2 regions of the Streptomyces sp. NPDC048462 genome follow, and region 2 is predicted to be linked to the other one. Evidence: riboswitches for the same ligand, from Rfam matches in the RefSeq annotation. Region 2 holds a riboswitch; the other holds the start of a gene.
What was found. A riboswitch is a leader RNA that binds a small molecule or an ion and turns the genes downstream of it on or off. The one in region 2 is predicted to bind S-adenosylmethionine.

Region 1 (3,412 bases), on a different contig from region 2:
GGCGGACTGGGGGGCGTGCTCGGAGACCATGCGCGGAATCTAGCCCGATCCCGAACCGTCCAAACGTGCGTACGGTGTCGTCCCGCAGAGCCGCCGCCGCTTCGCGCCGTCCCGCGTCATGCCGCCCGGCGTGCGACGTACTCCTCGATCTCGCGCATCGGCGGCCGCTCCTCGGTGTCCACCGGGTAGGTGTGCGGCACGAAGCCGTTCTCGCCGCGCTCGAACTGGGTCAGCGCGGGGCGGACCAGATGTCCGCGCGACAGCCGCAGCTGGGCGGTCCGGTAGATGGCCGCCGCCATCCGGCCGAGCGCCCGGCCGTCCTGGTGGCGGTGGACGCGGACGCCGACGTCGACCTGGCCGAGCGCGTCCAGTCCGACGGTGTGCAGGGCGTCGACGAGCAGCCCCAGCTCCACTCCGTAACCGACCGGGAACGGCAGCTGTTCGAGCAGCGAGCGGCGTACGGCGTACTCGCCGCCCAGCGGCTGGACGAAGCCGGCCAGCTGCGGCCAGTGCAGATTGAGCAGCGGCCGTGCCACCAGTTCGGTGACCCGCCCGCCCTGACCGGCGGTGTCCCCGAGGGGACGGTCGTACATCGCCTTGACGAACTGCACCGAGGGGTCGGTCAGCAGCGGGCCGACGATGCCGGAGACGAAGTCGGCCGAGAAGTCCTTCAGGTCGGCGTCGACGAAGCAGACGATGTCACCGCCGGTCACCAGCAGTGACCGCCACAGCACCTCGCCCTTGCCGGGGACAGCCGGCAGCCGGGGCAGGATCGCGTCCCGGTGGATCACCCGGGCGCCCGCCTCGCGGGCGACCTCGGAGGTCGCGTCCGTGGAGCCGGAGTCGATCACCACGAGTTCGTCGACCAGCCGGACCTTCTCCATGAGCTCGCGCCGGATGGTGCGGACGATGTCCCCGACCGTCGCCTCCTCGTTGAGCGCGGGCAGTACGACACTCACGCGGCTGCGCCTCGGGTCGCCTCCCCTGGCGGCCAGGAGCTGCTCCAGCGGGCGGTCGGCGCACGACCAGGAACGCCTGGTCAGCCAGCGTTCGACCTCTTCCAGCACGGTCGATACTCCCTGTATGTGATCCATCTCGCGGTTCGGACGACTATCTCAACAGTCCGGTGCTTCGGTTACAGTCTTGAACAACGCAGATGGCCGTGGCATGCCGGGGTCCGTCCGCCGATAAACGCCTGGATCGATGATCCAGTGCCATAGCGCTCATCCAGAGGGACAGAGGGAACGGCCCGTTGAAGTCCCGGCAACCATCCCACCCCCAAGCTCTCGACTTCGCTCGAGCAGGGGGGACCCCCTTCCGCGAGGTCGGGTGGGGAAGGTGCCAATTCCGTCTTGTGGCGAAACGCGTCACGAGGAAGATGAGGAGAAAGGGCCTCGCCATCATGGCTGTTGAGACTGTTGCAACATCTACCGAATCTTCTGTGGACCTCGGTCCCGCCGCGGCACTTTCCTGCCGCGAGTGCGGAGAACGATTCGCACTCGGTCCCCTTTTCGCCTGTTCGAGCTGTTTCGGACCGCTCGAAGTGGCCTACGACCTGCCGACCGGTTCCCCGGACGAGCTGAAGAAGCGCATCGAGGCCGGACCCGACAACATCTGGCGCTACGCGCCGCTGCTGCCGGTCCCCTCCGACGTCGCGGAGAAGCCGAACATCAACCCCGGCTTCACCAAGCTGGTCAAGGCCGACAACCTCGCCCGTGAGCTGGGCGTCACCGGTGGCCTGTACGTCAAGGACGACTCCGGCAACCCGACGCACTCCTTCAAGGACCGTGTCGTCGCGATCGCCGTCGAAGCCGCCCGCGCCTTCGGTTTCACCACGCTCTCCTGCTCCTCCACCGGCAACCTCGCCGGTGCGGTGGGCGCCGCCGCCGCCCGCGCCGGCCTGCGCTCCTGTGTGTTCATCCCGCACGACCTGGAGCAGGGCAAGGTCGTCATGGCCGCCGTGTACGGCGGTGAGCTGGTCGGCATCGAGGGCAACTACGACGACGTCAACCGCTTCTGCTCGGAGCTCATCGGTGACCCGCTCGGTGAGGGCTGGGGCTTCGTCAACGTCAACCTGCGCCCGTACTACGGCGAGGGTTCCAAGACGCTCGCGTACGAGATCTGCGAGCAGCTCGGCTGGCGGCTGCCCGACCAGATCGTGATCCCGATCGCGTCCGGCTCGCAGCTCACGAAGATCGACAAGGGTCTCCAGGAGCTGATCAAGCTCGGTCTGGTCGAGGACAGGCCGTACAAGATCTTCGGAGCCCAGGCCGAGGGCTGCTCGCCGGTCTCCACCGCCTTCAAGGCCGGTCACGACGTGGTGCGGCCGCAGAAGCCGAACACCATCGCCAAGTCCCTGGCGATCGGCAACCCGGCCGACGGCCCGTACGTCCTGGACATCGCCCGCCGCACCGGCGGCGCCGTCGAGGACGTCAACGACGAGCAGGTCGTCGACGCGATCAAGCTGCTGGCGCGCACCGAGGGCATCTTCGCCGAGACCGCGGGCGGGGTGACCGTCGGCGTGACGAAGAAGCTGATCGAGGCGGGTCTGCTCGACCCGTCGCTCACCACGGTCGTCCTGAACACCGGTGACGGCCTCAAGACGCTCGACGCGGTGGCCGCCACCTCGCAGGCGACGGCGACGATCAGGCCGAGCCTGGACGCCTTCCGTGCCGCCGGCCTCGGTACCGCCTGAGCGGTCCGCCGCACCAGCTGAGAGGCTGCCGCAGCCTCCGGCCACCCGTGACTCCAGGAAGGGCTCCCACCATGAGCGTCAAGGTCCGTATCCCCACCATCCTCCGCACCTACACGGGCGGCCAGGCCGAGGTCCCGGCAGAGGGCGCGACCCTCTCCCAGGTCATCGAGTCCCTGGAGAAGGACCACCCGGGCATCGCCGCCCGCGTCCTGGACGACCAGGGCAAGCTCCGCCGCTTCGTCAACGTGTACGTCAACGACGACGACGTGCGCTTCCAGGGAGGCCTGGAAGCGGTCACCCCGGACGGCGCCGGCATCTCGATCATCCCGGCCGTCGCCGGCGGCTGCTGAGCCCCGGGACCCGAGCGGTCCCGCTTCGACGAGTCACCGCGATTGCCCTCTCCGCGACAGAAGCGGAGGGGGCAATTCTGCATGGTTGAGCGCGGTAGAGTGTGGGAAGCCCCCTCCGCTGCCCGTGCCCCCCGCATATGAGAATGCGCCCGGCCACGACAAGATGCAGCCAAAGTGCCTGAGCCTCTTGCGCCATAAGTCGCCTTTGCCTGGCCCGACTTGCCCTGGAATCTCATGAGTTCCTCATATTCGGGCGTTCGGCGATGCCCAGAATTCTCGTCCGATTGACCTGTTGCAGAGGGCAGTTGGGCAGATACATTCGGCCGCGGTCGACGCGTTCCGGCGCACGCACCCTCTCCTGTCGGAG
Region 2 (3,412 bases):
TGGGCGACGCACTTCCACCTGTCGCTGAACTCGATCTCGTGGTTCGTCCGGATCTTCTTCTTCGTCGGACCGGTCCTCGCGTTCGTCGCCACCAAGCGGATCTGCCTCGGCCTCCAGCGCCGGGACAAGGAGAAGGTGCTGCACGGGCGCGAGTCCGGGCTCATCAAGCGCCTGCCGCACGGTGAGTTCGTCGAGGTCCACGAGCCGCTGTCGCAGGGCCAGCTGCACACCCTCACCGCGCACGAGCAGTACGCGCCGGTCGAGCTCGGCCCGCTGGTCGACGAGAACGGTGTCAAGCGCAAGGTGTCGCCGGTGGAGAAGGTGCGCGCCAAGCTCAGCAAGAGCTACTTCGGCGAGCACAACCAGATCCCCAAGGCGTCCCCCGAGGAGTACAAGGAGATCACCGAGGGCCACGGCCACCACTGATCACCTGAGCTGATCGCCACAGCGGGAGCCCCGTCCATCCATACGATGGACGGGGCTCTTCGCTGTCCCCGGCGCTCGATAGGGTGGTCGCATCCCTATATCGGCTGTGGACCCCAGGAGCGGACCATGAACGTTGTGACCCCGGTCGGCGGCGACAGCGTGGCGGCTCGTACCTGGCCCGGCGTGCTGACCCCGCTGCTGCGCGGCGAGGACCTGAGCGCGGACGACACCGCGTGGGCGATGGACCGCATCATGAGCGGCGAGGCGACCGACGTGCAGATCGCCGGCTTCGCGGTGGCCCTGCGCGCCAAGGGCGAGACCGTCACGGAGGTCACCGGCCTGGTCCGTGCGATGTACGAGCACGCCACCACGATCCACGTGCCCGGCCGCACGGTCGACATCGTCGGCACCGGCGGCGACATGGCCAAGACGGTCAACATCTCCACCATGTCCGCGATCGTCCTGGCCGGGGCGGGCGCCAAGGTCGTCAAGCACGGCAACCGCGCCTCCTCCTCGGCCAGCGGCTCCTCCGACGTACTGGGCAAGCTCGGCGTCAACCTGGACCTGCCCCCGCAGCGCGTCGTCGAGGTGGCCGAGGAAGCGGGCATCACCTTCTGCTTCGCGGTGAAGTTCCACCCCGCCCTGCGCTACGCGGCGAAGGCCCGCGCGGAGCTGGGCGCCCCGACCACCTTCAACATCCTGGGCCCGCTCACCAACCCGGCCCAGGTGCGCTCCCAGGCCATCGGTGTCGCCGATCTGCGGATGGCGCCCATCGTCGCGGGCGTGCTCGCCGAACGAGGCAACTCCGCGCTGGTCTTCCGCGGCGACGACGGCCTGGACGAGCTGACCACCACCGCGACCTCCCGGGTCTGGGTGGCCCGCGACGGCGTCGTGCGCGAGCAGGCCTTCGACCCGCGCGACGTCGGGCTGGAGCTGGTGCCGGTGGAGGCGCTGCGCGGCGCCGACGCCTCGTACAACGCCGATGTGGCCCGCCGGCTGCTGGCCGGCGAAACGGGGCCCGTACGGGACGCCGTCCTGCTCAACGCGGCGGCGGCGCTGGTCGCGCTCGACCCGGGCGACGGCACGCTCGACGAGCAGCTCGCCGCCGGTATGGCGAGGGCCGCCGAGTCCATCGACTCCGGGTCCGCGGGGCGCGCGCTGGAGAGATGGGTCGCGGCCAGCAACGCCTGAGCACGCGACCCTGACACACGGAACACGGAGCGAGGCGCAGTCCAGATCATGGACTGCGCCTTGCGCGTTCTCCCACGTATGGCAAGATGCTGCGCAGGTCATGAGTGACAGCGACTACGGCCCCGGCCCGCTGTCCGGCAACCCTCCGTCCGTGGCGGGGTGCCCCGGGTGAAGACCAGGCCGTAGGCAGCGAGGTCTGCGGCAAGCGCGGACCCCTCGACGTCGTAAGGCGTCCACCCGTGGGGTCCTGGTCCTCAGGGAGCCTCTGTGAGCAAGCGAATGCGATAGGGCTTTTCGGCCCTCCTCCGCACACCCTCTTTTCTTCCTTCCGTGCTGCCGCGTATCCGCAGGCACCGGAATTCGCCTGCCTGTTACGGGAGTTCGTCATGTCTGTCTTCACCGCTGCCACCGACCAGTCCATTTGTACCCCACTGCCCGTTCTGGGCAAGGATGTGACGGTTCCGCTGGTGACCGGCGGTGAGGTCACGTACGCCGCACTGGACTACGCCGCCAGCGCCCCGGCCCTGCAGCGCGTGTGGGACGACGTCGCCGCGTACGCGCCGTACTACGGCAGCGTCCACCGAGGCGCCGGCTACCTCTCGCAGCTCTCCACGGACCTCTTCGAGTCCAGCCGCGTGACCGTCGCGGAGTTCCTCGGCTGCCGCGCCGACGACCAGGTGATCTTCACCCGGTCGACCACCGACTCGCTCAACCTGCTCGCGGCGGCGCTCCCCGCCGACTGCCAGGTGTTCGTCTTCGAGACCGAGCACCACGCGTCCCTGCTGCCCTGGCGCGATGCCCGGGTGACCTACCTGAACGCCCCGCGCACCCCCGCGCAGGCCGTCGCCACGCTGGAGCGGGCCCTGGCGGACCGCGACTCTTCCCCAAGCTCTCAGCTTCGTTCGAGCAGGGGAGGACCCATTGGCCCCGCGCTCGTCTGCGTCACCGGAGCCTCCAACGTCACCGGTGAGCTGTGGCCCGTCAAGGAGCTCGCCGCCGCCGCGCACGCCCACGGCGCCCGGATCGTCCTCGACGCGGCCCAGCTCGCCCCGCACCACCCCGTCGACATCAGCGAGCTGGACGTCGACTGGGTCGCCTTCTCCGGCCACAAGCTGTACGCGCCCTTCGGCTCCGGCGTGCTGGCCGGCCGCTCCGACTGGCTGCGCGACGCCGAGCCCTACCTGGCCGGCGGCGGCGCCTCCCGCAAGGTCGCCCGGCGCGCCGACGGCGGGGTGGACGTCGAGTGGCACAGCACCGCCGCCCGCCACGAGGCCGGCTCGCCCAACGTCATCGGTGTCTACTCCATCGCCTCCGCCTGCAAGGCGCTCACCGAGGCCGGGTTCGACAGCCTGGTCGCCCGCGAGCAGCAACTGGTCTCCGAGGTCCGCGCCGGACTCGCGGAGGTCCCCGAGGTCAAGGTGCTCTCACTGTTCGGTGACGACGCGCCCCGGGTCGGCGTCATCTCCTTCGTGGTGGAGGGCTGGAACAGCTCGCACTTCGCCGCGGCGCTCTCCGCCGAGTACGGCATCGGGGTACGCGACGGACTGTTCTGCGCCCACCCGCTGGTGCGCACCCTGCTCGGCAGTGACCCGCAGGAGGTCGGCGAGTGCGGCGCGCCGGAGGCCGAGCCGGGCGAGCGGTCGCTCAACGCGATCCGGGTCAGCTTCGGTGCCGGTACGCCGGACGAGCACATCGAGCGCTTCGTGCGGGCCGTCAAGGAGCTGGTGAGCGAGGGCGCCCAGTGGAAGTACCGCACCGAGGACGGCCGTTGCGTCCCGGACCGGGGCACCGCACA

Region 1: it holds a riboswitch for S-adenosylmethionine, as region 2 does, so the genes downstream of both, thrC (threonine synthase) here and ACGFU6_RS12540 (aminotransferase class V-fold PLP-dependent enzyme) in region 2, are expected to answer to the same signal.

What each region holds. Positions count from the first base shown of each region.
Region 1 covers NZ_JBICXG010000013.1:80,235-83,646, forward strand. Annotated here, with positions in the region: gene ACGFU6_RS22200 (trehalose-6-phosphate synthase) at 1-30, opposite strand, end outside; gene ACGFU6_RS22205 (glucosyl-3-phosphoglycerate synthase) at 117-1,067, opposite strand; SAM riboswitch class I at 1,221-1,385, shown strand; gene thrC (threonine synthase) at 1,403-2,695, shown strand; gene ACGFU6_RS22215 (MoaD/ThiS family protein) at 2,767-3,045, shown strand.
Region 2 covers NZ_JBICXG010000005.1:357,931-361,342, forward strand. Annotated here, with positions in the region: gene ACGFU6_RS12530 (cytochrome bc complex cytochrome b subunit) at 1-426, shown strand, start outside; gene trpD (anthranilate phosphoribosyltransferase) at 553-1,617, shown strand; SAM riboswitch class IV at 1,714-1,831, shown strand; gene ACGFU6_RS12540 (aminotransferase class V-fold PLP-dependent enzyme) at 2,004-3,412, shown strand, end outside.